DNA from 2 places in the Streptomyces sp. NPDC050674 genome. Region 2 is predicted to be linked to the other one. Evidence: riboswitches for the same ligand, from Rfam matches in the RefSeq annotation. Region 2 holds a riboswitch; the other holds the start of a gene.

Region 1 (14,309 bases), on a different contig from region 2:
GGGCGGCACGGCACCGATGACCAGGTCACGGAACAGGCCTCCGCCCAGTGCGGTGACCTCGGCGAGGACGGCCATGCCGAACACGTCGAAGTTCTTGCGCACGGCCAGCAGGGCACCGGAGATGGCGAAGACGAAGATGCCGATCAGGTCGAGCGTGTGCTGGACGGACGGGCTGAAGAGTTGCTGGAGCACCCGGACATACTCGCTCACCGCTCACGGGCGGCCCACCCCGGCCGCGACACAGCGGGGTCGGACCGCGCTCCCGGGCAAAGGAACGGCACGCGAATGCCGGACAGGCGGGGTCCTCCCGTCTGTCCGGCATGGTCCGCGGGTATGGCCCGGCTGTCAGGCCGGCTTGTCTCCCGAGGCCGGTTCGTCCGTTTCCTTCGCTGTGGCGGCACCCGACGAGGTCCCGTCCGCGGGCTTGCCCTCGACCGCCCCGGCCACCGCCGCCGACGTCTGCGCCGACTCGGCCAGCACCTCGTCGGCCACCAGCTCCGCCGCTTCCTTGGCGGCCGTCAGCAGCACCGTGTCCTGCGGGGCCTGGTCCTCGAAGTTCTCCGGGTGGTGGCAGGCCACCCGCTGACCGGGACGCAGTTCCTTCAGCGGCGGCTCGGTCGTCTTGCAGATCTGCGTGGCCTTCCAGCACCGGGTGTGGAAGCGGCAGCCGCTCGGCGGGGCGATGGGCGAGGGCACGTCGCCCTTGAGCAGGATCCGCTCGCTCTTGGCGTTCTTCCGCCTCGGGTCAGGGATCGGCACCGCCGACATCAGCGCCTTGGTGTACGGGTGCATCGGCGTCTTGTAGAGCAGGTCACGGTCGGCCAGCTCCACGATCTTGCCGAGATACATCACCGCGATCCGGTCCGAGACGTGCCGGACGACCGACAGGTCGTGCGCGATGATCACATACGTCAGGCCGAGTTCCTGCTGGAGGTCGTCGAGCAGGTTGACGACCTGGGCCTGGATCGACACGTCGAGCGCGGAGACCGGCTCGTCGGCCACGACGAGCTTCGGGTTGAGCGCGAGCGCGCGGGCGATGCCGATGCGCTGGCGCTGGCCGCCGGAGAACTCGTGCGGGTAGCGGTTGTAGTGCTCGGGGTTGAGGCCCACGACCTGAAGCAGCCGCTGCACTTCCTTCTTGACGCCGCCCTCGGGCGTGACCCCCTGGAGCTTGAACGGGGCGCCGACGATCGTGCCGATGGTGTGGCGCGGGTTCAGCGAGGAGTACGGGTCCTGGAAGATCATCTGCACGTCCCTGCGGAGCGGGCGCATGCCGCCCACACCGAGGTGCGTGATGTCCCGGCCCTCGAACTCGACCTGGCCGGCGGTGGGCTCGAGCAACCGGGTGATCAGCCGGCCCATCGTCGACTTGCCACAGCCCGACTCGCCCACGACACCGAGGGTTTCACCGGCCCTGACCTCGAAGTCGACGCCGTCGACCGCGCGCACCGCGCCGACCTGCCGCTGGAGCAGGCCCTTGCGGATCGGGAAGTGCTTCTGCAGCCCGGTCACCTTCAGCAGGATGTCACCGGCGGCGGCGTCCTTGGTGAGGGTGGCCGTGCCGGACGCATTCGCCTCGGTGCCGTCGCTTGCGGCGGGAGTGGTCACAGCGGTGTCCTTGGAGTTCTCGCTCACAGCTTCGGCGCAATCTCTTCGGTCCAGATGCGCTCCCGCTGCTCCCTGGTCATGTGGCAGGCGGCCCAGTGCTGGCTTCCGACCTCGGTCAGCTCGGGACGGACCGTGCGGGTGACGTTGTCCTTGGGGACGTCGGCGTACGGGCAGCGCGGGTTGAAGGCGCAGCCGGACGGGACGTTGATCAGGGAGGGCGGCGAACCCTTGACCGGGATGAGGCGCTCCTGCTGATCGCGGTCGAGACGCGGCATCGAGCCGAGCAGACCCCAGGTGTAGGGGTGGCGGGGCTCGTAGAACACCTGCTCGGCCGGTCCCCGTTCGACGCAGCGGCCCCCGTACATCACGAGGATGTCGTCGGCGAGCTCGGCGACGACCCCCAGGTCGTGGGTGATGATGATGACCGCGGAGCCGAACTCCTTCTGCAGATCCCGGATCAGGTCGAGGATCTGCGCCTGGACGGTCACGTCCAGGGCGGTCGTCGGCTCGTCCGCGATGAGCAGCTCGGGGTTGTTGACGAGCGACATCGCGATCATCGCGCGCTGGCGCATACCGCCGGAGAACTCGTGCGGGTAGCTGTCGACGCGCTTGTCCGGCTGCGGGATCCCCACGCGGTCGAGCATCTCGACCGCCCGGCGGCGGGCGATCTTCTTGCTGACGTCGTTGTGGATCCGGTACGCCTCCACGATCTGCTGGCCGATCGTGTAGTACGGGTGCAGCGCGGACAGCGGGTCCTGGAAGATCATCGCCATCTCGCGCCCGCGCAGCCGGCGGACGTGATCGGGGTCCGCGGACAGCAGCTCGGTGCCGTCCAGCCAGATCTCGCCGGAGATCTGCGCCTTGCGCTTGCCGTACTGGCCGGCGGTGTGCAGGCCCATGATGCCGAGCGAGGTCACCGACTTGCCGGAGCCGGACTCGCCCACGATGCCGAGGGTCTTGCCCTTCTCCAGCCGGAAGCTCAGCCCGTCCACGGACTTCACGAGGCCGTCGTCGGTCGGGAAGTGCACCTTCAGGTCGCGCACGTCCAGGAAGGAGGTCGGCGCCGACGAGTCGCTCGTGGGCTCGCCCACGGCCGCTGAGGTCTTGTTGAGTTCGGTCATGCGAGCCTCACCCGGGGGTCGATCACGGCGTACAGCACGTCCACCACGAGGTTGGCGATGAGCACCGCGACGGAGGTGATCAGGGTGACGCCCAGAATGATGGGCAGGTCCTGATTCTTGATCGCGTTGAGCACGGCCTGGCCCAGACCGGGCAGGCTGAACGTGGTCTCGGTCAGGATGGCGCCGCCGATGAGGGCGCCGAGGTCCATGCCGAGCATGGTCAGGATGGGCGTCATCGTCGAGCGCATGGCGTGCTTGCGGATGACGACCTGTTCACGCATGCCCTTGGCGCGGGCGGTGCGGATGTAGTCCTCGCCGAGGATCTCCAGCATGGTGGCGCGGGTGATCCGGGCGTACATCGCGGCGTACAGGAACGCCAGGGTGACCCACGGGAGGATCATGCCGCCGAGCCAGCCGGTGAAGCTCTCGTCGAGGGGCACGTACTCCGCGTTGATCCAGCCGAGACCGTAGGAGAAGATCGCCAGGCTCAGCAGACCGGTGAAGTAGATGGGGAGCGAGACACCCGCGAGGGCGACGACCATCGCGCTGCGGTCCCACAGCGTTCCCCGCTTGAGCGCGGACAGGACACCCGCCGTGACACCGAGCACCAGCCACAGCACGGCCGCGCCGAGCGCGAGACCCAGGGTCACCGGGAAGCGGTCGGTCAGCACCGGCCAGATGGCCTGTTCGCTGCGGAAGGAGTAACCGAAGCACGGCGCGGCGCAGTGGGTGACGTCGCCGCCGCCCGCGTACGTACGGCCCACGAAGATGCCCTTGAAGAACTCCCAGACCTGGGCGTAGATCGGGTCGCCCAGCCCCAGCTTCTGCCGCACGGCCTCGACGGCAGCCGGGTCGGCCTGCTTGCCCACGAAGCTGCTGGCGATGTCGACGCCCGCCCACTTGGGGACGAGGAAGAAGATGCCGAAGACCACCATGATGATGACTGCGAGCATCACTACGGCGGCGAACAGCCGCCTGATCAGGTAAGCGAGCACAGATCTCGGCCCGCCGCGGACCTCGGGCCACCGGAGGTCTTCCGATGGCCCGAGGTCACGCCGCGCCGGCCTTCACCTGCCTTTCGTGCCGTACGGCGGGTGTGCCGGTTACTTCGCGGACTTCAGGCCGAGGTTGACGAAGTCGTACATGCCGCTGTACGCGTCCGTCGTGTAGACGTTGGCCAGACGGTTGGAACGCCAGTTGATGAACTTCTCGAAGACGAAGGGCAGGTAGTAGCCGCCCTCCATCACCTTGTGGTTGATCTCCGAGGCGATCTTGGTCTTCCCCGCGTCGTCCAGCGTGGTGACGTACTTGTCGAACAGACCGTCGATCGTCTTGTCCTTGATCATGGCGAAGTTGTTGTTGCCACTCTCGAGGATGTAGCTGCTGTCCCACAGCGGGAGGCCGTAGCCCTGCACGGACGGGAAGTCCGGGCCCCAGCCCATGATGATGATGCCGTAGCCCTTCTTCTTCACGTTCGAGGGGCTGCCGATGATGCCGGAGCTCTGCGAGCCGTCGTACTGGTCGATGTCGACGGTGATGCCGACCTTCTTCAGCGACGCCTGGAGGGACTCGGCGGTGGCCACCTCGGCCGGCTTGTTGTTGCGGACCGCGATGGTGGTCTTGAAGCCGTTGGGCTGACCGCAGGCCTTGAGCGCTTCCTTGGCCTTGGCGATGTTGCCCTTCTTGTTGGCCCCCGCGAGCTCGTACGGGTCGTACTTCTGGCCCTCGGAGCCCGGGACGGCCGGCGGCAGCATGTTGGTGCCGATGTCACCACCGGCGACCGGGCCGCCGCGCGCGGTCTGCAGCGACACGTGGTCGGCGCCGTAGATCACGGCCTTGCGGCACTCGATGTTGTCGAACGGCTTCACCGTCTGCGGGAAGACCGCGTAACGGATGTAGCCGGAGACCGGGTTGTCCAGGTTGCCCTTGTGCTGCTTCAGGGCGGTGGTGCGGCCCTGCGGCGACATGCCGGTCTGGTTGATGTCCAGGTCGTAGTCGCCCGCGATCAGGCGCGCGTCCATGTCGTTGGCGTTGGAGAAGAACTTGACGGTGATCTTGTCCGGGTAAGCCTTGCGGATCGGGTCCGAGGCCTGCTTCCACTCGGTGTTGCGGACCAGCGTCAGGTCCTTGCCCGGGTTGTACGACTCGAACTTGTACGGACCGGAGGAGAACGGGTGCAGGCCGTACTTGGACTTGGTGTCCTTGTCCTGGCGGACCGGGGACGCCGAGGTCAGGGCCAGCATCTCCTCGAAGTCCGAGTTGGCCTGGGGCAGCTTGAAGACGATGGTCTTGTCGTCCGGCGTCTCGATGGCCTTCAGGCCCAGCTTGTCCGCGGACTTGTCCTTGTAGGGACCCTTGTACTCGCCCTTGGGGTCGAGCACGTCCTTCAGGTAGACCGGGCCACCGGACAGCACGTCCTGCGCCCAGACCCGCTCGATGCCGTACTTGACGTCCTTGGAGGTGATCGGCTTGCCGTCCTCCCAGGTGATGCCGTCACGCAGGGTGTACGTGTAGGTCTTGCCGTCGTCCGAGATCTTGGCGAGCCCGCTGGCGAGGTCGGGGGTCAGCTCGGTACCCGCCTTGCCCGGCTCCGTCTTGCTCGTGACGAGCTGACGGCTGTAGTAGCGGGAGAAGTTCCACATGAAGCCGTAGTAGCCGCGCGTGGTGTCCCACGAGTCGGCGTCCTGGGCCCCGGCGAACTTCAGCGTGCCGCCCTTCTTCGCGAGGGAGGCCTGGGCGACCTTGTTGTTCGCGGCGTCGAAGCCGGCCGCCCCGCCCTTCGACCCCTCGTTGTCCTTGCCGCCGCCGCACGCCGCCGTGGTCAGCAGTGCGGCGACCACGGCCGCAGCGGCCATGGCCTGCTTGCGCCGCCCTGAGGTGCGTTGGGTAGTCACGATCTCGGATCCTCCGGATTAGATGAGAGACGCCGTGCCAGGTGTCACGGGTCGCTGTTCGTACGGCAGTTCAGCGGGAGCCCTTCGGGTCGAGCGCGTCACGCACGCCGTCGCCGAAGAGATTGAAGGCGAGAACGGTGATGAAGATCGCCACGCCCGGGACCACCATGTACATGGGGTCCGAGTCGTAGTAGTCGATCGCGCTCGAAAGCATCTGCCCCCAGGAGGCCGTGGGCGGCTTGACGCCCACGCCCAGGAAGCTGAGTGCCGCCTCGGTGAGGATGTTGGTGGGGATCATCATCGTCGTGTACACGATGATCGGCGCGACCAGGTTGGGCAGCAGTTCCTTGAAGAGGATGTAGAACCGCCCGGCGCCGAGCGACCGGGCCGCCTCGACGTACTCCCGCTCGCGCAGCGAGAGGGTCTGACCGCGCACCACGCGTCCGATGTAGGGCCAGCCGAAGAAGCCGATGACCAGGATCATCACGAACAGGCGCACGCCGGTGCCGGTCAGACCCAGCATCTGGTTCGGCATGACGGAGACCAGGGCGATGATGAACAGCAGCTGCGGGAAGGCCAGCAGGCCGTCCATCACACGGCTGATGACGGAGTCGACCCAGCCACCGAAGAACCCGGCCAGGACGCCCACGACGGTGCCGATCACGACGGCGACGATCGCCGACAGGAAGCCGACGAGGAGCGAGATCTGGGCGCCGTAGATGATGCGGGCGAAGATGTCGCGACCGCTCACCGGCTCGACACCCAGCAGGTGCTCACCGCTGATGCCGCCCAGTGCCCCTGTGGGGGTGCCGAACAGCGGGTCGATCAGATCTTCGTGGTGCGCCTCGGGGTCCTGGCCCACCAGGCTCGTGATGACCGGCGCGAGCAGGGCGATCGCGATGAGCACGAGCACCATGATTCCGCCCGCAAGCGCGAGCTTGTCCCGCTTCAGGCGCTCCCAGGCGATGCGGCCCAGAGAACGACCCTGTACGGCTTTCGCATCGACGCCGACGACTGCCGCCTCTTCGGCCGCACTCGGAGCGGCTTCCGCGGTCGGCTCGTGCAGTGGTGCCGTCATCAGGCAGGGACCCCTCTTCTCAACCGGCGGTGGCCGGCCCGCGCATTTCCGCTGTGGCGGCGTGATCAGTCCGTCGTACACAGGGGCGAAACTCCCCTGGTGCCGGGAGTCTTCAACGCTTCAGCGTTTCGTTGCCAGACTTGGCGATGAAAGGATGCGTAAACGTGATGCTGTCTGCGGGGTTCCGTTATCCGGACGGCGGGTAGCGCGGAACGGTCGCGGATGAATCGGGGCACTTTACGCAGACTAGGCGTTTCATCCTCTATCTACGCGCGGAGACGCGCCCGGGTCCCACTCGCGGAGACGCGCCGGGCCCCACTCGAAGGGGGAGGCGGGCGGGAGGGCGAGGTGTCAGTACCTGCCCGGGGCCGGAGGGTATCCGTAGCCGGAGGCCGGGGCCTGGACGGGGGCCGTGGCGTGCGCCTCGCGGTCGTAGAAGGGGCGGGCCTTCGCCCGCAGCCACATGGCGACCGGGTCGTGCTCGTCGGACATGGCGACGGTCGACACCGGCAGCCCGTCGGGCACGGCGCCGAGGGACTGCTGCATCATCGCGCGCACGGAGTCCACCGCCGGAGGAGAGGTGTCGTACACGTCCAGTCCGATGGCGAGGTACGGCGCCCCGAGCGCGGGCTGCACCCAGGCGCGGCGCAGGGAGCGGACGGCCGGGGTGCGGTGGGCGTTCTGCGCGAGCAGGGCGTAGAACTGCGGGATCTCGATGGCGGGTTCGGACAGCCGCAGCGGGCCGGCGGGCTGGCGGTCCAGGCCCGTGGCGATTCTGCGCAGGTCGAGCCAGGGGATGCCGACGCCGCCGCCGGGTGCGTGCGGGTTGAGCCAGAGGCCGAAGTGGTCGGGGTAGAGGGCGCGGGCGACGTCGATCCCGTCGACCACCTCGTACGAGCGGTTCCAGCCGCTGGCGGAGAGCTCCTGGGCGGAGGTCACACACGGGGCGTAGCCGAACCCGTCGACGTCCATGTTCCCGTACTGGGCGTCGGGCGAGCCGGCCTGCCCGTGCCACAGGAGCATCCAGACCTGGCCGCTGTGCGGGGTCGCGAGCGCGCGCAGGAGTGCCTCGTAGGCGTCGTAACGCCCGGGCGTGACCTGGCGCAGCATGTGCTCGACCTGTCCGGCCGCGGCCGTGCCGCTCGCGCTCACCTTTACCGCCCCTTCGTACAACACCTCGACGGTGCCCTAGCTTAAGCCCGTGACCGGCCCCGGGGACTGGTGCCGTCGGGCGGGTACGGCCCGCGGGTGGCGGGTGGTGGAGCGCGCCCGGGCGGCGCGGTCGCACGACGACACGGCCCGGCGCGCCTCGGACGGCCGGCCTACCGCTGGTAGAAGGGCCGGACCCGTTCCCTCATCCAGGCGCCCACCGGGTCCTCCGTCACGTCCAGGAGCACCAGGTTGACCTGCCAGGGGGCCGGGACGGCGGTGACGGCCCGGGTGAGGGCCTCCAGGGGGAGCGCGCGCAGGTCGCCCTCCCACTGGGAGAGTTCGACGCCCACGAACATCACGGGCTCGGCGGTCTCGATGACGGCGAGGCAGCGGCGGGCCGTGACGACGACGCCAGTGGCCTCGAACTCGGCGGACGCGGCGGCCAGGAAGTCCACCGGGTCGTCCTTCCAGTCGGGCTCGAAGAGGCGGACCCGGCCGCCGCTCGCGGGGCCGTCCAGCGGGGTCCGCCCGGCCCGGCACACCTCCGCCACGGCGGCCGGCGGGAGCGGGATGCCCACCACACCGCCCGGGTTGATCACCATCCCCGCGTGCGGGGGCAGGCCGCGGGCGAACTCCACGGCGGGCGCGATGGTGTACGACATGTGCGCGCCGACGACCTGGCGGAACTGCTCCTCGGAGCTGAACACCGGCACGAACGCCTGGCCGTCGATCTCGATGCCGGGCAGGTCGAGGGGGCCGCTGTGCGGACCGCCGCCGTTGGGCAGCGGGATCCACACGAAGCTCCGGCCGAGCACCTCGACGATCCGCCCGCCGGCCGCCGGACCGGCGCCGAGGGAGGCCGAGAGCACCTCCTCCAGCTCGTTGCCGGGCCAACCGCCGTGCGGGTGGGTCTGCGTCCGCGCCGGAAAGTCCGCGGAGAAGTCCGCCGGGAAGTCCATCTGCCTACCGCCTGCCTGGAACCACTGCTGTGGCTCAAAAGGCTAACGGCTCGAAGATACGAAGGCCCGGCCGCGGGCCGGGCCGGTCCTCGGACCGGCCGGGGCGGGTCGGCGCGCCGGGCCGGATCGGCGGGCCGGGCCGGGTCAGCGGGCCGGGCCGGGTCAGCGGGCCGGGTGCGACGCCGGCCCGGAGCACGCCGGCAGCAGACTGGGCCCTTGGACGCCGGTCCCGGTTGCGCCCGCGGCCGAACCGAGGTTCGGCCGGGAGGCCCGGCGATCGACAGCGGACCGGGCCGGATCGAGTCAGCGGACCGGTCCCGGTCAGCGGGCCGGGCCGACGCCGGCCCGGAACGAGTCGGCAGACCGCGCCCTGGACGCCGGTCCCGGTCGGGCCCGCGGCCGACCCGGGGTTCGGCCGGGAGGCCCGGCGATCGACGGCGGACCGGCCTCGTCGGCCGTCCGGGGCGGATCAGCCGGCCGGTCCGGAGTCGATCAACGGTCCGGACCGAGCCGCTACCCTCCAGCCCCCGCGCGCCGATGCCACGCGGCCCGCTGTTCGGGCCGGCCTTCCGGCTGAGCGCGATCCGGTCGGCAGGTCCGGCCCGGGCGGCTGGTGCGGGCTGTTGTCGGCGGCCCGGTGGCTCCACGGCCGGTGCGGCCGGTTCTGTCTTCTCAGCGGCCGGTGAAGCCGATTCGGCGCAGGGCGTTCGCCGTGTCCCGGTCGGCGAGGACGGCCGAGCCGCAGCCCGCGGGGAGCTCCCCGCGCTCCACCGCGCGCAGCAGCCGGGTGCTCGCCGCGCGGTGGCGCAGGAACGCGTACCGCGTGACGCCGCGCCCCCGGTCGCGCTGGCCGGCCAGGGCCTGCTCGGGGGTGACGTCCAGGATCAGCAGGTGCAGCGTGCCGCCCCGGCGGCGGGCCTCGCGGGCCAGCCAGCGGCGGACCCAGGCCTGGGTGCCGCAGTCGTGCACGACGACGCCCTCACCCGTGCGCAGGGCGCGGCGCAGCCCGGCGTAGTGGGCGAGCCGGACGAGCGGGCGGTAGAGCGCGTACGGCAGGGCGCGCGGCACGCGGCGCTCCCAGCGGTCGCGGGCGTCCTGGGAGTCGATGCGCCGGCCCGGCACCGTGCGCCGCATCAGCGTGGACTTGCCGCTGCCGGGCAGACCCGTGACCACGACGAGGTCGCGGGGGCCGAACAGCAACGCGCGCGGGCCGCGCCCGGCACGGCCGCGCAGATCGCGGACGACCGGCGCCGGCGCCGGAGCCGGGGCGCGGACCGCCCGGACCGGAGCGGCGGCCGGCTGCTCGGGCAGCGCGATGCCCGTCGTCGCGTACGCGGTGGTCCTGTTCACCGTGATGTCCTCCCCTGGGGCCAGGTACGGAGTCCCATCCCCGCCGAGTGTAAAGAGAAGGTAATGCCGCAGGCCTCTCATTTACGTTCGCGTCCTGCAACAGGGCTGCTACAGGTCGCGGCACTGCGGGGGCGGGACTCGTGCACTCCCTGTGAAAGGTCCCCCTGCCGCGCCGGAAGGATGCGTGCAATGATGTGCCCGCCAACTGCATACCGGCCGTTTGAATCCGCGCGGGAGAGTTCCCAGCACCGCTGACGCTGGGGCGCCGAAGGAGCAAGTCCCTCCCTTGAATCTCTCAGGCCCCGTTACCGCGCGGGCGAGGCACATCTGAAAAGCGGGCCGCTGCGACAGCGGCTCCACCCAAGGTGCAAGCCATGGACCCGTGCGGTCATGGCGAACCTCTCAGGTTCCGATGACAGATGGGGAGGAACGACCTCGCCCCGTCATCGCCCTGGGAGACGACCGACCGTGAGCAGTACAGGAGAACTCCGTCACACCGCGCTCGATGCCCTGCATCGTTCGCTCGGCGCGACGATGACCGACTTCGCCGGCTGGGACATGCCCCTGCGCTACGGCTCCGAGCGCGACGAGCACATCGCCGTGCGCACGAGGGCCGGGCTGTTCGACCTCTCCCACATGGGCGAGATCACCGTCACCGGACCGCAGGCCGCCGCCCTGCTCGACTACGCCCTCGTGGGCAACATCGGCGGTGTGAAGCCGGGCCGCGCGCGCTACACCATGATCTGCCGGGCCGACGGCGGCATCCTCGACGACCTGATCGTCTACCGGCTGGGCGAGACCGAGGCCCCCGAGTTCATGGTCGTCGCCAACGCCTCCAACGCCCAGGTCGTCCTGGACGCGCTGACCGAGCGCGCCGCCGGCTTCGACGCCGAGGTGCGCGACGACCGGGACGCCTACGCGCTGATCGCCGTCCAGGGACCCGAGTCGCCCGGGATCCTGAAGTCCCTGACCGACGCCGACCTCGACGGGCTGAAGTACTACGCCGGGCTGCCCGGCACGGTCGCGGGTGTCCCGGCCCTGATCGCCCGTACCGGCTACACCGGTGAGGACGGCTTCGAGCTGTTCGTGAAGCCGGAGCACGCCGTCGAGCTGTGGCAGGCCCTGACCAAGGCCGGTGAGGGCGCCGGGCTGGTCCCGTGCGGGCTGTCCTGCCGCGACACGCTGCGCCTGGAGGCCGGCATGCCGCTGTACGGGCATGAGCTGACCACCTCCCTGACGCCCTTCGACGCCGGTCTCGGCCGCGTGGTGAAGTTCGAGAAGGAGGGCGACTTCGTCGGGCGTGAGGCCCTGCGCGAGGCCGCCGCCCGGGCCGAGTCCCAGCCGCCGCGCGTGCTGGTCGGCCTGGTCGCCGAGGGCCGTCGCGTCCCGCGCGCCGGGTACGCGGTCGTCGCCGGCGGCGAGGTGATCGGCGAGGTCACCTCGGGCGCCCCCTCCCCCACCCTCGGCAAGCCGATCGCGATGGCGTACGTCGACGCCGCGCACGCCGCGCCCGGCACGGCCGGCGTGGGCGTGGACATCCGGGGCAGTCACGAGCCGTACGAGGTCGTGGCGCTGCCGTTCTACAAGCGGCAGAAGTAGACACTGGCCAGAGGCCGCCACCCGCGGCCCGGCCACCGTCGCACCGGCTCATCAGCAGTCCCCCCTTCCACACCACTCCCGCGCGTACAGGAGAATTCAGGCCATGAGCAACCCCACTGAGCTGCGTTACAGCAAGGAGCACGAGTGGCTGTCGGCCGCCGAGGACGGCGTGTCGACGGTCGGCATCACGGAGCACGCGGCCAACGCCCTCGGCGATGTCGTGTTCGTCCAGCTTCCCGAGGTCGGTGACACCGTGTCCGCCGGCGAGACCTGCGGCGAGCTGGAGTCGACCAAGTCGGTGTCCGACCTGTACTCGCCGGTCTCCGGTGAGGTCACCGAGGTCAACGAGGACGTCGTCAACGACCCGTCGCTGGTGAACTCGGCCCCCTTCGAGGGCGGCTGGCTGTTCAAGGTGCGGATCACGGACGAGCCGGGCGACCTGCTCTCCGCCGACGAGTACACCGCGTTCTCCGCGGGCTGAGGAGTCGTAGCCGTATGTCCGTCCTGAACACACCCCTGCACGAGCTCGACCCGGCCGTGGCCGCCGCGGTCGACGCCGAGCTGCACCGCCAGCAGTCCACGCTGGAGATGATCGCCTCGGAGAACTTCGCCCCGGTCGCGGTCATGGAGGCGCAGGGCTCGGTCCTCACCAACAAGTACGCCGAGGGGTACCCGGGCCGCCGCTACTACGGCGGCTGCGAGCACGTCGACGTGGTCGAGCAGATCGCCATCGACCGGGTCAAGGAGCTGTTCGGCGCCGAGCACGCCAACGTGCAGCCGCACTCGGGCGCCCAGGCCAACGCGGCCGCGATGTTCGCGCTGCTCAAGCCGGGCGACACCATCATGGGCCTGAACCTCGCCCACGGTGGTCACCTGACCCACGGCATGAAGATCAACTTCTCCGGCAAGCTCTACGACGTCGTCGCCTACCACGTGGGCGACGACGGCCGGGTCGACATGGCCGAGGTCGAGCGCCTCGCCAAGGAGTCCAGGCCGAAGCTGATCGTGGCCGGCTGGTCGGCGTACCCGCGGCAGCTGGACTTCGCCGAGTTCCGCCGCATCGCGGACGAGGTCGGCGCGTACCTGATGGTCGACATGGCCCACTTCGCCGGGCTGGTCGCGGCCGGGCTGCACCCCAACCCGGTGCCGCACGCGCACGTGGTCACCACCACGACCCACAAGACCCTCGGCGGCCCGCGCGGCGGTGTGATCCTCTCCACGGCCGAACTGGCCAAGAAGATCAACTCCGCCGTCTTCCCCGGTCAGCAGGGTGGTCCGCTGGAGCATGTGATCGCCGCCAAGGCCGTCGCCTTCAAGGTCGCCGCCTCGGACGACTTCAAGGAGCGCCAGCGCCGTACGCTGGAGGGTGCCCGCATCCTGGCCGAGCGTCTGGTGAAGGACGACGTCCGGGCCGTGGGCGTGGACGTCCTGTCCGGCGGCACGGACGTGCACCTCGTCCTGGTCGACCTGCGCCACTCGGAGCTGGACGGCCAGCAGGCCGAGGACCGCCTCCACGAGGTGGGCATCACCGTCAACCGGAACGCGATCCCGAACGACCCGCGTCCGCCGATGGTGACGTCCGGTCTGCGGATCGGCACCCCGGCCCTGGCCACCCGCGGCTTCGGGGCCGAGGACTTCGCCGAGGTCGCGGACGTCATCGCCGAGGCGCTGAAGCCGTCGTACGACGCGGATGCCCTCAAGGCTCGGGTGAAGGCCCTGGCCGACCGGCACCCGCTGTACCCGGCTCTCACCAAGTAACCGGCACAGCACCACAAGCGGCGGACAACGGCCGCGAAGAAACCTTTCGGGGGCCGCGCCGGCCACAAGCGGGCGCGGCACCCCACCCCTTTGGCACCACCCCCGTAGTCAGGAGTTCCCCCCGTGGCCATCTCGGTCTTCGACCTGTTCTCGATCGGCATCGGCCCGTCCAGCTCCCACACCGTCGGCCCGATGCGGGCGGCCCGGATGTTCGCCCGGCGGCTGCGCAACGAGGAGCTGCTGGCACCGACGGCCAAGGTCCGCGCGGAACTGTACGGTTCGCTCGGCGCGACCGGGCACGGCCACGGAACGCCCAAGGCGGTGCTGCTCGGCCTGGAGGGCGACTCCCCGCGCACCGTGGACGTGGGGAGTGCCGACGAGCGGGTGGAGGCGATCAAGGCCGGCGGCAGGCTGAACCTGCTGGGCGAGCACGAGGTCGCGTTCTCCTTCGACGACGACATGGTCCTGCACCGCCGCAAGGCGCTGCCGTACCACGCCAACGGCATGACGCTGTGGGCGTACGACGCCTCCGGCGCGGAGCTCATGACGAAGACGTACTACTCGGTCGGCGGCGGGTTCGTCGTCGACGAGGACGCGGTCGGGGCGGACCGGATCAAGCTCGACGACACCGTGCTCAAGTACCCCTTCCGCACGGGCGACGAGCTGCTGCGCCTCACCGAGGAGACGGGCCTGTCCATCTCGGCGCTGATGCTGGAGAACGAGCGGGCCTGGCGCTCCGAGGAGGAGATCCGCGAGGGCCTGCTGGAGATCTGGCAGGTCATGCGGGACT
Region 2 (14,309 bases):
GTTCGAGGGGCCGGATCAGGCGCCCTGTCCCGGCCCGACTACCCAAACGTCCCGAGCACGGCCTAGGGTTGCTGTGTGAACGAGCTCGATGTCGTAGGTGTCCGGGTCGAAATGCCCTCCAACCAACCGATCGTGCTGCTGCGTGAAGTGGGAGGCGACCGTTACCTCCCCATTTGGATCGGGCCGGGGGAGGCGACGGCGATCGCCTTCGCCCAGCAGGGCATGGCTCCCGCGCGGCCGCTGACCCACGACCTGTTCAAGGACGTGCTGGAAGCGGTGGGCCAGGAGCTCACGGAAGTGCGCATCACGGACCTGCGTGACGGCGTCTTCTACGCGGAGCTGGTGTTCGCCAGCGGCGTCGAGGTGAGTGCCCGCCCGTCCGACGCCATAGCGCTCGCGTTGCGCACCGGGACGCCGATCTACGGCAGTGACACGGTGCTCGACGACGCGGGGATCGCGATCCCGGACGAGCAGGAGGACGAGGTGGAGAAGTTCCGCGAGTTCCTCGACCAGATCTCGCCGGAGGACTTCGGCACCAGCAGTCAGTGAGTTCCGCGGTCGGCGGAAGCGGTCGGAGCGGCGTGTGGGCGGCCCGGCGGACGAAGTGGTCCGCGGCGGGGTCGCCCGCCGTATGTGTGAGGGTGAATTGCCCGCATGTGCCGGTGGCGTGTGAGTGCGTCATACGGCCCGTGCGGACCACATTCGGCTAGCCTTTCCCCGCGGTGGGGCACGGGAAACCACTCTCAGGGTGATTATCACTCGGCGTGGCGAGTGTGGCGATCGTTGACGCACCCCTGGTGACTGCCTACCGTCGAGAAGGCAGGTCAAGGACGGAGGTCGGCGTGAGAAGCAGCGGCGACGGTACGGCTGGGGGTGGCCCCGAGCGCAGTCTCAGGGCGAGCGGTCCGTACCCTCCCCCCGGCTCACGGGCCCTCCCGGGTGGGGGATGCCCCCAGCCCGGCGGTGCGGCCCAACACGCTCCGCAGCGACCGACAGCGGTGCCGAGCAGCGGAGGGACGACGTCCATGGCGTCCGAGCAGATCGGCTATCGCGGCCCCACGGCCTGTGCGGCTGCCGGTATCACCTACCGGCAATTGGACTACTGGGCCCGCACGGGGCTCGTCGAGCCGAGCGTGCGCCCCGCACACGGGTCCGGGACACAGCGGCTGTACAGCTTCCGGGACGTCGTCGTTCTGAAGATCGTCAAGCGGTTCCTCGACACCGGGGTGTCGTTGCAGAACATCCGCACGGCTGTCCAGCACCTCAGGGAACGCGGTTTCAGCGATCTGGAGCGCATGACGCTGATGAGCGACGGCGCGACGGTCTACGAGTGCACCTCGCCCGACGAGGTGCACGCCCTGCTCCAGGGTGGGCAGGGGGTGTTCGGGATCGCCGTGGGCGTGGTGTGGCGGGACGTCGAGAGCGCGCTGTCCCAGCTGCACGGCGAGCGGATCGACACCGGCGAGACCCTGGTCGGGCCCAACCCTGCGGACGAACTGGCGCGTCGGCGCAACCGGGCCGTCTGAGCCGTCCTGCGGAGGGTGGACGGACACGATCGCTTGAGGCGGGACGTTTCGGCGCCGGGCCGCAAGCGGTTTCCCCTGCCGCTGTCGGGGTGGCCGCGCGAGGCGTTGTCAGTGGCGTAGGGCAGCATCGGAGGTGTGAGAACCGCGCCCACGATCCTGCATCTCGACATGGATGCCTTCTACGCCTCGGTGGAGCAGGCGTCCAAGCCGAGTCTGCGCGGCAAGGCCGTGGTCGTGGGCGGGCTCGGGCCGCGCGGGGTGGTGGCGACCGCCTCGTACGAGGCGAGGGTCTTCGGGGTGCATTCGGCGATGCCCATGGGGCAGGCCAGGCGGCTCGCGCCCCACGCCGCGTATCTCGTGCCGCGCTTCGACTTCTACCGCTCGATCAGCGAGCGTGTGATGGAGCTGCTGCGCGCTTTGTCGCCGTTGGTGGAGCCGCTGAGCCTGGACGAGGCGTTCGTGGACCTGGAGGCCGGGGGAGTGGCCTGGGACGAGCGGTCGGCGCGGCTGGCCGGGGTGAAGCTGCGCGCGGACATCCGGGCCGTCACGGGGCTGACGGGGTCGGTGGGTCTCGCCGCCTCCAAGATGCTCGCCAAGATCGCCTCGGAGGAGGCCAAGCCAGACGGGCTGGTGGTGATCGAGCCGGGCACCGAGCGGGCGATGCTCGGGCCGATGTCGGTGCGGACGCTGCCGGGGGTGGGGCCGGCGACCGGTGACCATCTGCGGCGGGCCGGCATCACCACGGTCGAGGAGATCGTCGAGGCGGGCGAGGACGAGCTGGTCCGGCTGCTGGGCAAGGCGCACGGGCACGGGCTGTACGCCATGGCGCTGGCGCGGGACGACCGGCCCGTGGTGGCGGAGCGCGAGGCCAAGTCGGTGTCCGTCGAGGACACCTACGACGTCGACATCCACGACCGGACGCGGGTGGGGCTGGAGGTGCAGCGGCTCGCCGAGCGGTGTGTGCGGCGGCTGCGCGGGGCCGGGCTGTCGGGGCGGACGATCGTGCTGAAGGTGCGGCGCTACGACTTCTCGACGCTCACGAGATCCGAGACGCTGCGCGGGCCGACGGACGATCCCGCGGTGATCCGGGAGGCGGCGGCCAGACTGCTGGACTCGGTCGACACGACGGGTGGGGTGCGGCTGCTCGGGGTGGGCGTGAGCGGGCTCGCCGATTACACGCAGGAGGACCTGTTCGCGCAGGCGGCGGGGGAGCGGGCGGTCGCCGAGGGCCCGGTCGAGGAGCACGCCCCGGCGCCGGTCGAGAAGCAGCCGGCGCCGGCCGAGCGCCGATGGCCCGCCGGGCGCGACGTGCGGCATGCCGAGTTCGGGCACGGCTGGGTGCAGGGCAGCGGCCTGGGGCGGGTCACCGTGCGGTTCGAGACGCCCTCCTCGGAGCCCGGGCGCGTGCGGACCTTCCGGATCGACGATCCGCAGCTGGAGGCGGCCGATCCGTTGCCGTTGGTGTTATCGGGGCCGGATGGGGGAGGCGAGGTGCCCGGAGCGAGGTCTCAGGCCGTCTCGTCGGTGCCCGCCAGCTTGCCGAAGTCGTGGTCGGGGAGCGGCGGCGGGGCGGCGACGTCGAGGCCGTAGTGGTGGTAGAGCTGAAGTTCCTGTTCGGGGGAGAGGTGGCGGCCCACGCCGAAGTCGGGGGCGTCCTTGATCAGGGCGCGGTCGAAGGGGACGTGCAGGGCCCCCTCGATCAGTTCGCTGGGCTCCAGGGGGACGAAAGCGTCCCTGCTGAACAGGCCGGTCCGTATGGCCGCCCACTCCGGCTCGCCGGTGGCGTCGTCGAGGTAGACCTCGTCGATCGTGCCGATCCTGGTCCCCCTGCGGTCGAACGCCTTGCGGCCGATCAGGTTGCGGGGATCGATATCGGTTCGCACGGGCCCTCCACATGGTCGCACCTCATCCGTAAGCACTACAAAACGGTACAAGTACGGATGCGGCCACTCGAAGGTTCGTGCGTTGACCTCGCTGGTACGCTGGCAGCGGCTGTTGACCCCGTGCGGGAGAGTCCTCCAGACGTCATCGGAGGCGCCGAAGGAGCAAATCCTCCCCGGAATCTCTCAGGCTCACGTACCGCACGGACGAGGTCACTCTGGAAAGCAGGGCGGGTGTCGACGGCTTCCGCTCTCACCGACGGTGAAAACCGGGCGCCCTCGGGCGATCCGGTGAAGCTCTCAGGTTGAGATGACAGAGGGGGAGGCCGTCCGGGTACCCGTGCCGTGGTGCCCCTCGCAGGTCGTGTCGACCAGGAGGCCTCCGTAATGACCGCCCACCGCATTCCGCTCTCCGAGCTCGAAGAGGCAGCCCCCTTCGAGCAGCGCCACATCGGCCCCGACCACGAGGCCTGCGCCAAGATGCTCGCGCACGTCGGCTACGGCTCGCTGGACGAGCTCACCGCCGCCGCGGTCCCGGCCGTGATCGCGAGCGCCGAGGCACTGGACCTGCCGGGCGCCCGCAGCGAGGCCGAGGTGATCGCCGAGCTGCGCTCGCTGGCCGACCGCAACCAGGTACTCGGCTCCATGATCGGCCTCGGCTACCACGGCACGTTCACGCCGCCGGTCATCCTGCGCAACGTCATGGAGAACCCGTCCTGGTACACGGCCTACACGCCGTACCAGCCCGAGATCTCGCAGGGCCGGCTCGAAGCGCTGCTGAACTTCCAGACCATGGTCGCCGACCTGACCGGACTGCCGACCTCCGGCGCCTCGCTGCTCGACGAGGGCACCGCGGCCGCCGAGGCCATGGCGCTGTCGCGGCGTCTGGGCAAGAACAAGAAGGGCCTGTTCCTGGTCGACGCGGACGCGCTGCCGCAGACCATCGCGGTGATCCGGACCCGCGCCGAGCCGACCGGCGTCGAGGTCGTCGTCGCCGACCTCGGCGACGGCATCCCCGCCGAGATCGCCCAGCGCGAGATCAACGGCGTGCTGATCCAGTACCCGGGCGCCTCCGGAGCCGTGCGGGACATCAAGCCCGTCATCGATCAGGCGCACGAACTCGGGGCGCTCGTCACGGTCGCCGCCGATCTGCTGGCGCTGACGCTGCTGAAGTCCCCCGGCGAGCTCGGGGCGGACATCGCGGTCGGGACGACGCAGCGCTTCGGCGTGCCCATGGGCTTCGGCGGTCCGCACGCCGGCTACATGGCCGTCCAGGACAAGATGGCGCGCAGCCTGCCGGGGCGGCTCGTCGGCGTGTCCGTCGACGCCGACGGCAACAAGGCCTACCGGCTGGCGCTGCAGACGCGTGAGCAGCACATCCGCCGGGAGAAGGCCACCAGCAACATCTGCACCGCGCAGGTGCTGCTCGCCGTCATGGCCGGCATGTACGCCGTCTACCACGGTCCGGAGGGCCTCAAGGGCATCGCGCGGCGCACCCACCGGTACGCCACCGTCCTCGCCGCCGGGCTCGCCAACGGCGGGGTCGAGGTCGTGCACGGCTCCTACTTCGACACGGTGACCGCGCGGATCGAGGGCCGCGCCGCCGAGGTCGTGGCCGCCGCCCGGGACAACGGGGTCAACCTGCGCCGCGTCGACGCCGACCACGTCTCCATCGCCTGCGACGAGACCACCACCCGCGCCCAGCTGCGGGCCGTGTGGGCCGCCTTCGGCGTCGAGGGCGTCGTCGAAGCGCTGGACGCGGCCACGCAGGAGGGGCTGCCGCAGGCGCTGCTGCGCACCGACGACTACCTGACGCACCCCGTCTTCCACCAGCACCGCTCCGAGACGGCCATGCTGCGCTACCTGCGCAAGCTGGCCGACCGGGACTACGCGCTCGACCGGGGCATGATCCCGCTGGGCTCCTGCACCATGAAGCTCAACGCGACCACGGAGATGGAGCCGGTCACCTGGCCCGAGTTCGGGCAGCTGCACCCCTTCGCCCCCGCCGAGCAGGCGGCGGGCTACCTCACCCTCATCCACGAGCTGGAGGACCGCCTCGCCGAGGTCACCGGCTACGACAAGGTCTCCCTCCAGCCGAACGCCGGGTCGCAGGGCGAGCTGGCCGGTCTGCTCGCCGTCCGCGGGTACCACCGGGCCAACGGCGACGAGCAGCGCACCGTGTGCCTGATCCCGTCGTCCGCGCACGGCACCAACGCCGCCAGCGCGGTCATGGCCGGCATGAAGGTCGTCGTCGTGAAGACCGCCGGGGACGGCGAGATCGACGTCGAGGACCTGCGGGCGAAGATCGAGCAGTACCGCGACGAGCTGGCCGTACTGATGATCACCTACCCGTCCACCCACGGCGTGTTCGAGGAGCACGTCGCCGACATCTGCGCGCAGGTGCACGAGGCCGGCGGGCAGGTCTACGTCGACGGGGCCAACCTCAACGCGCTCGTCGGGCTCGCCAAGCCGGGGCACTTCGGCGGCGACGTCTCGCACCTGAACCTGCACAAGACCTTCTGCATCCCGCACGGCGGCGGCGGCCCCGGCGTCGGCCCGGTGGCCGTGCGCGAACACCTCGCCCCGTACCTGCCGAACCACCCGCTGCAGCCCGAGGCGGGCCCCGAGACGGGCGTCGGGCCCATCTCCGCGGCGCCGTGGGGCTCGGCGGGCATCCTGCCCATCTCGTGGGCGTACGTGCGCCTCATGGGCGGCGAGGGGCTCAAGCGGGCCACGCAGGTGGCGGTGCTCAGCGCCAACTACATCGCCAAGCGGCTGGAGCCGCACTACCCGGTGCTCTACACCGGCCCCGGCGGCCTGGTCGCGCACGAGTGCATCATCGACCTGCGGCCCCTGACCAAGGCGACCGGGGTGAGCGTCGACGACGTCGCCAAGCGGCTCATCGACTACGGCTTCCACGCGCCGACCATGTCGTTCCCGGTGGCCGGGACGCTGATGATCGAACCGACCGAGTCGGAGGACCTCGCCGAACTCGACCGGTTCTGCGACGCGATGATCGCCATCCGCGCGGAGATCGAGAAGGTCGGCTCCGGTGAGTGGCCCGCGGAGGACAACCCGCTGCGCGGCGCCCCGCACACCGCCGGCGCGCTGGCCGGGGCGTGGGAGCACGCCTACAGCCGTGAGGAGGCCGTCTTCCCGGCCGGGGTCTCGCCCGCCGACAAGTACTGGCCGCCGGTGCGCCGCATCGACCAGGCCTACGGCGACCGCAACCTCGTGTGCTCCTGCCCGCCGCTGGACGCGTACGAGGACTGACCGGCCGCCCGGTCACGGGGAGGGGCTCCGCGGTGCGGGGCCCCTCCCGGCGTTCGCCGGGCCGTCAGGCGGTGGCGAGTGACACCTCGGTCGCCTTGACCAGGGCGACCACCGGGATCCCGGGCGACAGGGCGAGCTCGTCAGCGGCGTCCCTGGTGATCACGGCGGTCAGCTCGCCGCCCTCGACGGTGACGCGGACCGAGGCCATCGCGTCGCCGGCCACGATGTCCGTCACCGTGCCGGGGAGCTGGTTGCGGATCGACAGGCCCTCGATCGGGGCCGTGGCCAACGAGACCTCCGTGGACTTCATCAAGGCGCGCACGGCGGTGCCCGGGGTGAGACCGAGGTCCTCCGCGGCCTCACGGGTGATGGCGGCGGTGAGGTCCTGACCGCCATCGAGACGGACCCCGACCGCCGCCATGGCCTCGTCGGAGGTGACGGCGGTGACGGTGCCGGGGAGCTGGTTGCGGATGCTCAGGCTCATGGGTGCACGGTAGCCCCGGGGCCGCGCCGAGCCGGGGATGCGCGTGCCTGCGTCGGCGGTGCCGTCGCCCCCGGCGCTCAGACGCGGTCGATGTGGACGTTCGTCGACTTCACGCGGGCCGTGGCCTCCATGCCGACCTCCAGGCCCAGTTCCTCCACCGCCTCGCGGGTGAGCAGGGAGACGAGCCGGTGGGGGCCGGCCTGGATCTCCACCTGGGCGGCGACGTCGCCCAGCTTGATCGCCGTGACGATGCCGGGGAAGGCGTTGCGGGCCGAGGTGTAGGGGGTGTCCTCCTCGGTGGCTCCGGAGCGGGCGAGCTCGACCGAGAAGGCGGCCAGGTCCCGCCCGTCGATGAGCCGTCGACCGGTCTCGTCGCGGTGGGTCGTGACGCGCCCCGCGTCCGCCCAGCGCCGGGCGGTGTCGGGGCTCACGCCGAGCAGCCGTGCTGCCTGGCCGATCGTGTAGGACTGCATCCGGTCACGATAGGGGCGGGAAGAGGCGACGGCGGATGCGGGGTTGGCCATCGGGTATAACGCGATATAGCGTTAGTCGTCGAGTGGACGGCCGGGCGGAGTGCCCGGGGACCGGGGGTGGAGTGATGGTGGCCGAGATCGTGCGGAGCGCGGGATCGCCCGAGGTGAGGGCGTCGCACGCGGACCGGGACCGGACCGTGGAGGTACTGCGCGTCGCCGCGGGAGACGGCCGGCTGACCCTGGAGGAGCTCGACGAGCGACTGGAGGCCGCGCTGTCCGCCCGTACGGTCGGTGAGCTCGCCGTGCTGACGGCGGATCTGCCCGTGCCGGCCGGCCAGGCCGTCACCCAGGCCGAGGACGTGGTCCGAATCCGCCAGGAGGGGGCCTCGACCCGGCGGGGCGACGGCTGGGTGGTGCCCCGGCGGCTGGAGATCCGCTCGGCGTGGGGCGAGGTCACGCTCGACCTCACCGACGCGGTGATCGTCCACGACACGCTGGACATCGACCTGGACCTGCGCGCCGGTGCCCTGAAGCTTCTGACCCGGCCGGGCGTTGTCGTGGACACCGGTGGCCTGGACCTGCACTACTCCGGGATCAAGGCACGTCGGCCGGCCGACGCCCCCGTCCTGCTGCGGATACGGATCACGGGCGAGGTCCACTACGGGCAGATCGTGGTGCGCCCGCGGCGCCGGGGCTTCGGCCGGAGGGGCGCGACCGCCTGACTCAGCCCACGTGCACCCTCGGCCGCCGCTTCCGGTCCGGTTCCGCCTCCCGCAGCACCTCGCGGGTCACCGGCGCGACCTCGCCCTGGCCGAACAGGAAGAAGCGCAGGAGGTTGGCGAAGGGCCCGCCCTCGGTCCACTCGAAGTAGATGTGCGGCGTGCGGCCGGTCGCGTCGCGCACATACAGCAAGAGCGCCGCCAGGGCGTTGGGGATGGAGGACGACTCCAGGGTCAGCACCCGGTAGCGGCCGTGCAGCACCTCGCCCCGCACGGTCAGCCCCGCTTCGAACTCGGACGGGTCGGTCACCGTCACCTCGACGAAGACGAAGTCCTCCTGTCCGGGTACGTCGTTGTCGTGCCGGATCTGCTCGATCTTGTCGCGGTACTCGGCGATGTCGCGCCGGTCGGGCTCGTTGGCGATGAACCGCATCCGGCGGCTGGCCATGTCCCGGACGAAGCGTTCCGCCATGTCGTCCAGCGTCACGCTGGTCACGCGCAGTTCGAACGCCCGGGCCAGCCGTGACAGCAGGGACACCAGAATGATGCCGGCGATGAAGCAGCCGCCGATCTTCACGCCGTCGGGGCGCTCGATGACGTTGAGCACGGTCGTGTAGAGGAACACCGCGGAGATCACCGCGAAGGCGAGGGTCCAGTTCCGCTGGCGGGCCTTGCGGGCGGCGATGGTCACGGCGATCGCGGCGGAGCTGATGAGGACAAGCACACCGGTGGCGTAGGCACCGCCCTGGGCGTTGACGTCCGCGTCGAAGATCCAGGTCACCAGGAAGGCGATCAGGGTGAAGACGATGACCATGGGCCGCACCGCCCGGGCCCAGTGCGGGGCCATGCCGTAGCGGGGCAGGTAGCGCGGCATCAGGTTGAGCAGGCCCGCCATCGCGGAGGCGCCTGCGAACCACAGGATGGCGATCGTCGAGATGTCGTAGACCGTGCCGAAGGTGTTGCCCAGGTAGTCGTGCGCCAGGTAGGCGAGCGCCCGGCCGTTGGCCTGGCCGCCCGACTCGAACTCCTTCTCCGGGATGAGGAGGGTGGTGATGAAGCTGGTGGTGATGAGGAAGCCGCTCATGATCACAGCGGCGGTGGTGAGCAGCTTCCTGGTGTCGCGGACGCGGCCGGCCGGGCGGGCCTCCGTGTCGCCCGGGTCGCCCTTGACGTGAGGCATCACCGCGACACCCGTCTCGAACCCGGAGAGGCCGAGGGCCAGCTTCGGGAAGACGAGCAGGGCGACGCCGATCATCGCGAAGACGTTGCTGTGCTGGGCGGTGAGCGCGCTCGACCAGTCGGCGACCACATGGCCCGCGGTGGCCACGTGGTAGAGGCCGACGACCACCACGACCGCGTTCAGCGCCAGATAGGCACCGACGAGGGCGACCGCGACGCCGACCGCCTCCAGGAACCCCTTGAGGAACACCGCCCCGAGCAGGGCCACGAGGATCAGCGTGATCAGCATCCGGTGGTCCTGGAGCACACCGGTCAGATGCGGGTTCTCCACGAGGTGGGTGGAGGCGTCGGCCGCCGACAGGGTGATGGTGATGAGGAAGTCGGTGGCGGCGAAGCCCAGCAGCGTCAGCACGAAGAGCTTGCCCTGCCAGAAGGACAGCAGCCGTTCCAGCATCGCGATCGAGCCCTCGCCGTGCGGGCTCTCCTCGGCCACGCGGCGGTAGACGGGCAGGGCCCCGGCCAGCGTGACGACGACCAGGACGATGGTCGCGATCGGTGACAGCAGTCCGGCGGCGAGGGCCGCGATGCCCGGCTGGTAGCCGAGGGTCGAAAAGTAGTCGACACCGGTCAGGCACATCACCCGCCACCAGGGCTGACCCCGGTACGGCGGCTTCGGCTCCGCGTGCGGCCCGGTGTGGCCGCCGCCCTTGCCCATGTCGGACAGGCCCTCCAGCATCCAGGCGCGCAGGCGGCTGGGGGCGTTGGGCTCCGGACGGCTCGGTGCCGGGTGCTCGGTGGTGGCCATCGACGTGCTCCCGTGTGCGGATCGGCGGGTTTCCGGCCATCGCCGGACAGCCCGATCAGCGTAAGCGGAGCGTGATGCCGTGGCCCGGGGATGAGCGGGCCGAGCGCGTCAAACTTCCGTTAAGACTGGCGGGCGGGGCGGCGCCACCCGCGAAAACGCGAGCTGAGAGGCCGTGAGACGGCCCAGTCGGCGGAGTGGGCGGCCCTGGCCGGCCGGCGCGCGGGTGGATACCGTGCGTGATCACTCCCGCGCCCGTCTCGGAACGTTCGCGCCCTCTCCCGAATGTTTCGCCCTCAGTCCTCACGCCCATTGCCGGTGAAAGATTCACCGTGCACAGGGGGTTGCCACCGTTTGGGCGCTGTCTCTAGGGTGCGGCAACAGCGAAGCTTTCTGGATCTCATTCGAAACTTTCGAGGAGCGCATGATGGGCGACCCGGCACTGTCCCGCCGCAGCTTCCTGGGGGCCTCCGCCGCTGCCGGACTGGGGATGACGGCCCTGACCGCATGCGGCGGAGAGGACAAGGGGTCGTCGGGGACGACCACCATCGAGTGGTGGAACATCTCCACCACGCAGCCGGCCAAGGGCGTCTGGGCCGCTCTCGCCCGCAAGTACGAGGCGCAGAACCCCAAGGTCAAGATAAAGATCGTCCAGTTGGAGAACGACGCCTACAAGTCGAAGATGACGGCCCTGACCGCCTCCGGGAAGCTGCCCGACATCTTCCACACCTGGGGCGGCGGCGTGCTCAAGCAGCAGGTCGACGCCGGGCTCGTCGAGAACCTCACCGACCGGACCAAGCCCTGGGGCGACGCCCTGCTGCCGGTCGCCCGGGAGCCGTACCTCTTCGACGACCAGGCCTACGGCGTTCCGTTCGACATCGGCATGATCGGCTTCTGGTACAACAAGGCGCTCTTCGCGAAGGCCGGCATCGCGGAACCGCCGGCCACCTGGGACGGCTTCCTCGACGCCGTACGCAAGCTCAAGGCCGCCAAGGTCACCCCGCTGGCACTGGCCGGCAAGGAGAAGTGGCCCGGCATGTACTACTGGGCCTACCTCGCGATGCGCACTGCCGGCGCCGACGCGCTCGAGAAGGCCTACGCCGCCAAGGACTTCACCGGAGCGCCCTTCGTCGAGGCGGGCGAGCACCTCAAGGAACTGGTCGGTCTCCAGCCGTTCCAGAAGGGCTACCTAGGCGCCGCCTATTCCACCCCCACCGGCCAGGCCGCCACCGTCGGCAACGGCAAGGCGGCGATGGAACTCATGGGCCAGTGGGCGCCCACGGTCCAGGCCGACGCGGGCAAGGGCCTCGGCAAGGACCTCGGATTCTTCCCGTTCCCGGCCGTGGAGGGCGGCAAGGGCGCCCTCACCGAGGTGTTCGGCGGCGGGGGCGGGCACGCGCTGCGCCGGGGCGCCCCTCAGGAGGCCGTCGACTTCCTCAAGTTCTTCGCGTCCGAGGCCACCGACCGGGAACTGGTCAAGAAGACCGGTGTCCTGCCCGTGGTGCCCACGGCCGAGAGCGCCATGGCCGACCCCAACCTCAAGGCCGTCCAGGCCCAGTTGAAGGCCGCCACCGGCTTCCAGCTCTACCTGGACCAGGCGTACGCGCCCGCCGTCGGACAGGAGGTCAACGACAGCGTGGCCGGGCTCATCGCCGGCTCCAAGTCGCCCGGCCAGGTCGCCCAGTCGATCACGAAGACCGCGAAGGAAGAGCAGTAGCCGGCGATGACCTCCACGTTCCTGCCGGACAAACGGACCCGCCGCGGCGCCGGTTCCCCGCCCCCGGCGCCGGAGCGGCCCACGGGGCGGTCCCGGCGCCGCGCACTGCACTGGCTCACCGCGGCCGGCTTCCAGCTCCCTGCCCTGGTGCTGTTCATGGGGCTCGTGCTGCTGCCGATGCTGTTCGCCCTGTACGCCGCGTTCTTCCGCTGGGGCGGCTTCGGCATGCCCTCCGACTACATCGGCGGCGAGAACTTCACCCGGCTCTTCCAGGACGACGTCTTCCTCGGCGACCTGTGGCGCTGCCTGCTCCTGGTCGTGCTGTCACTCGCCGTCCAGCTGCCGTTCGCGCTCGCCATGGCCGTGCTGCTCAACCAGCGGGTGCGCGGCCGGGCGGTGTACCGGATGCTGTTCTTCGCCCCGTACGTCCTGTCGGAGGCCATCACCGGAATCCTCTTCGGCATGATCTTCGCCCCGGACGACGGCTTCGCCGACCAGGTCCTCGGCAAGATCGGACTGTCCGGGCTGGGCGGCGAGTGGTTCGCGGACCCCTCCACCGTCATGGCGACCGTGTTCCTGGTCATGACCTGGAAGTACTTCGGCTTCCACATGATGCTGTACCTGGCCGCGCTCCAGGCCGTGCCGAAGGAACTGACCGAGGCGGCGCTCATCGACGGCGCCAGTGCCTGGCAGCGGTTCCGCAACGTGACGCTGCCCCTGCTCGCGCCCACCCTGCGCATCAGCGTGTTCCTGGCGGTCATCGGCTCGATCCAGCTCTTCGACCTGGTGTGGGTGACCACGGCGGGCGGTCCCGACCACCACTCCGAGACCATGGCCGTGACCATGTTCCAGTACGGCTTCAAGCGCTACCAGGTCGGTTATGCCAGCGCGATCAGCGTGGTCATGTTCGGCATCAGCCTCGTCTTCGCCCTCGCCTACCAGCGGTTCGTCCTGCGACGCGACCTCCAGGGGGCCACCACGACCATGCGGGGGGACGGAAAGTGACAGCCAGTCGGAAGACCCGTGGGGGCGCCAGGGTCTGGAGCCTGCACCTCGTCCTGACCGTCGTCGGCGCGGTCATGGCCGTCCCCCTGCTCTACGCCGTGCTCTCCGGCTTCAAGACGACCGACGAGCTCTCCCGCAACCCGGTCGGCCTGCCCGAGTCGTGGGTGACCTCCAACTACACCCAGATCCTCGGCTCGGGGGACTTCTGGCGGCTGATCGGCAACAGCACGCTGATCGCGGTGGGCACGACCGTCCTGGTCGTCGCGGTGTCCGCGCTGTCGGCCTTCTCCTTCGCGCGGTTCGCCTTCCGGGGCCGGGAGGCGCTGTTCACCCTGTTCACCATGGGGCTGATGTTCCCGTTCGCGGTGGCCGCCCTGCCGCTGTTCCTGCTGCTGCGCTCCCTGGACCTGCTGGACAACCCGCTCGGCGTGATCCTCCCGCAGGCCGCCTTCGGACTGCCGATGACGATCATCATCCTGCGCGGCTTCTTCCGGCAGATCCCCGGGGAGCTGGAGGAGGCGGCCACGCTCGACGGGTGCACCTCCTTCGGCTTCTTCTGGCGGGTGCTGCTGCCCATGGCACGGCCCGCCCTCGGCACGGTCTCCGTACTGGCAGTCGTCACCAGCTGGAACAACTTCTTCCTGCCGCTGCTGGTGTTCACCGACGCGCAGTGGTGGACGCTGCCGATCGGCGTCCAGCAGTTCCAGGGGCAGTACTCCGCGGAGTACGCCAAGGTCTTCGCCTATCTGGTGCTGGCCATGGTGCCCGCCCTCGCCTTCTACTCGGTCGCCGAGCGCCAGCTCGTCGGCGGCCTCACCGCCGGCGCCACCAAGGGCTGACGCGCGCCGCGAACGTACGGCTCTGTTCTCCCCGTCCCCGTCGTGAGGAGTCGCACCATGCGCAAGAACCGTCTCAGACTCGCCGGCGCCGTCACGGCGCTCCTGATCGCCGCCGGCATCGGCGCCGGCACGCCCGCCCAGGCGAGTCACCAGCAGCCCACCCTCGCCGACCTCGCCCAGCGGCACGGCCGCTACTTCGGCAGCGCCACCGACAACCCCGAGCTCGTGGACGGGCCGTACAAGGCCCTGCTCGGCAGCGAGTTCGACCAGATCACCCCCGGCAACGGCATGAAGTGGTACGCCACCGAGCCCGAGCAGGGCGTGTTCGACTTCTCGGCCGGCGACGAGATCGTGAACCTCGCCCGGGCCAACCGGCAGAAGGTGCGCGGCCACACGCTGGTCTGGCACAGCC

The links. A riboswitch is a leader RNA that binds a small molecule or an ion and turns the genes downstream of it on or off. The one in region 2 is predicted to bind glycine.
Region 1: it holds a riboswitch for glycine, as region 2 does, so the genes downstream of both, gcvT (glycine cleavage system aminomethyltransferase GcvT) here and gcvP (aminomethyl-transferring glycine dehydrogenase) in region 2, are expected to answer to the same signal.

Annotation. Positions count from the first base shown of each region.
Region 1 is NZ_JBFAIG010000004.1:280,013-294,321, forward strand. Features, by position in the region: gene AB0I06_RS09960 (trimeric intracellular cation channel family protein) at 1-192, opposite strand, end outside; gene AB0I06_RS09965 (dipeptide ABC transporter ATP-binding protein) at 346-1,608, opposite strand; gene AB0I06_RS09970 (ABC transporter ATP-binding protein) at 1,632-2,729, opposite strand; gene AB0I06_RS09975 (ABC transporter permease) at 2,726-3,724, opposite strand; gene AB0I06_RS09980 (ABC transporter substrate-binding protein) at 3,833-5,623, opposite strand; gene AB0I06_RS09985 (ABC transporter permease) at 5,694-6,701, opposite strand; gene AB0I06_RS09990 (enhanced serine sensitivity protein SseB C-terminal domain-containing protein) at 7,053-7,853, opposite strand; gene AB0I06_RS09995 (enhanced serine sensitivity protein SseB) at 8,024-8,812, opposite strand; gene AB0I06_RS10000 (AAA family ATPase) at 9,485-10,162, opposite strand; glycine riboswitch at 10,384-10,483, shown strand; gene gcvT (glycine cleavage system aminomethyltransferase GcvT) at 10,631-11,761, shown strand; gene gcvH (glycine cleavage system protein GcvH) at 11,865-12,242, shown strand; gene glyA (serine hydroxymethyltransferase) at 12,257-13,519, shown strand; gene AB0I06_RS10020 (L-serine ammonia-lyase) at 13,643-14,309, shown strand, end outside.
Region 2 is NZ_JBFAIG010000029.1:45,637-59,945, reverse strand. Features, by position in the region: gene AB0I06_RS32750 (bifunctional nuclease family protein) at 76-549, shown strand; gene AB0I06_RS32745 (MerR family transcriptional regulator) at 843-1,526, shown strand; gene AB0I06_RS32740 (DNA polymerase IV) at 1,662-3,116, shown strand; gene AB0I06_RS32735 (PRC-barrel domain-containing protein) at 3,035-3,409, opposite strand; glycine riboswitch at 3,523-3,618, shown strand; gene gcvP (aminomethyl-transferring glycine dehydrogenase) at 3,794-6,679, shown strand; gene AB0I06_RS32725 (TOBE domain-containing protein) at 6,744-7,163, opposite strand; gene AB0I06_RS32720 (helix-turn-helix transcriptional regulator) at 7,241-7,636, opposite strand; gene AB0I06_RS32715 (DUF1707 domain-containing protein) at 7,762-8,358, shown strand; gene AB0I06_RS32710 (amino acid transporter) at 8,360-10,339, opposite strand; gene AB0I06_RS32705 (extracellular solute-binding protein) at 10,764-12,053, shown strand; gene AB0I06_RS32700 (sugar ABC transporter permease) at 12,060-13,058, shown strand; gene AB0I06_RS32695 (carbohydrate ABC transporter permease) at 13,133-13,897, shown strand; gene AB0I06_RS32690 (endo-1,4-beta-xylanase) at 13,955-14,309, shown strand, end outside.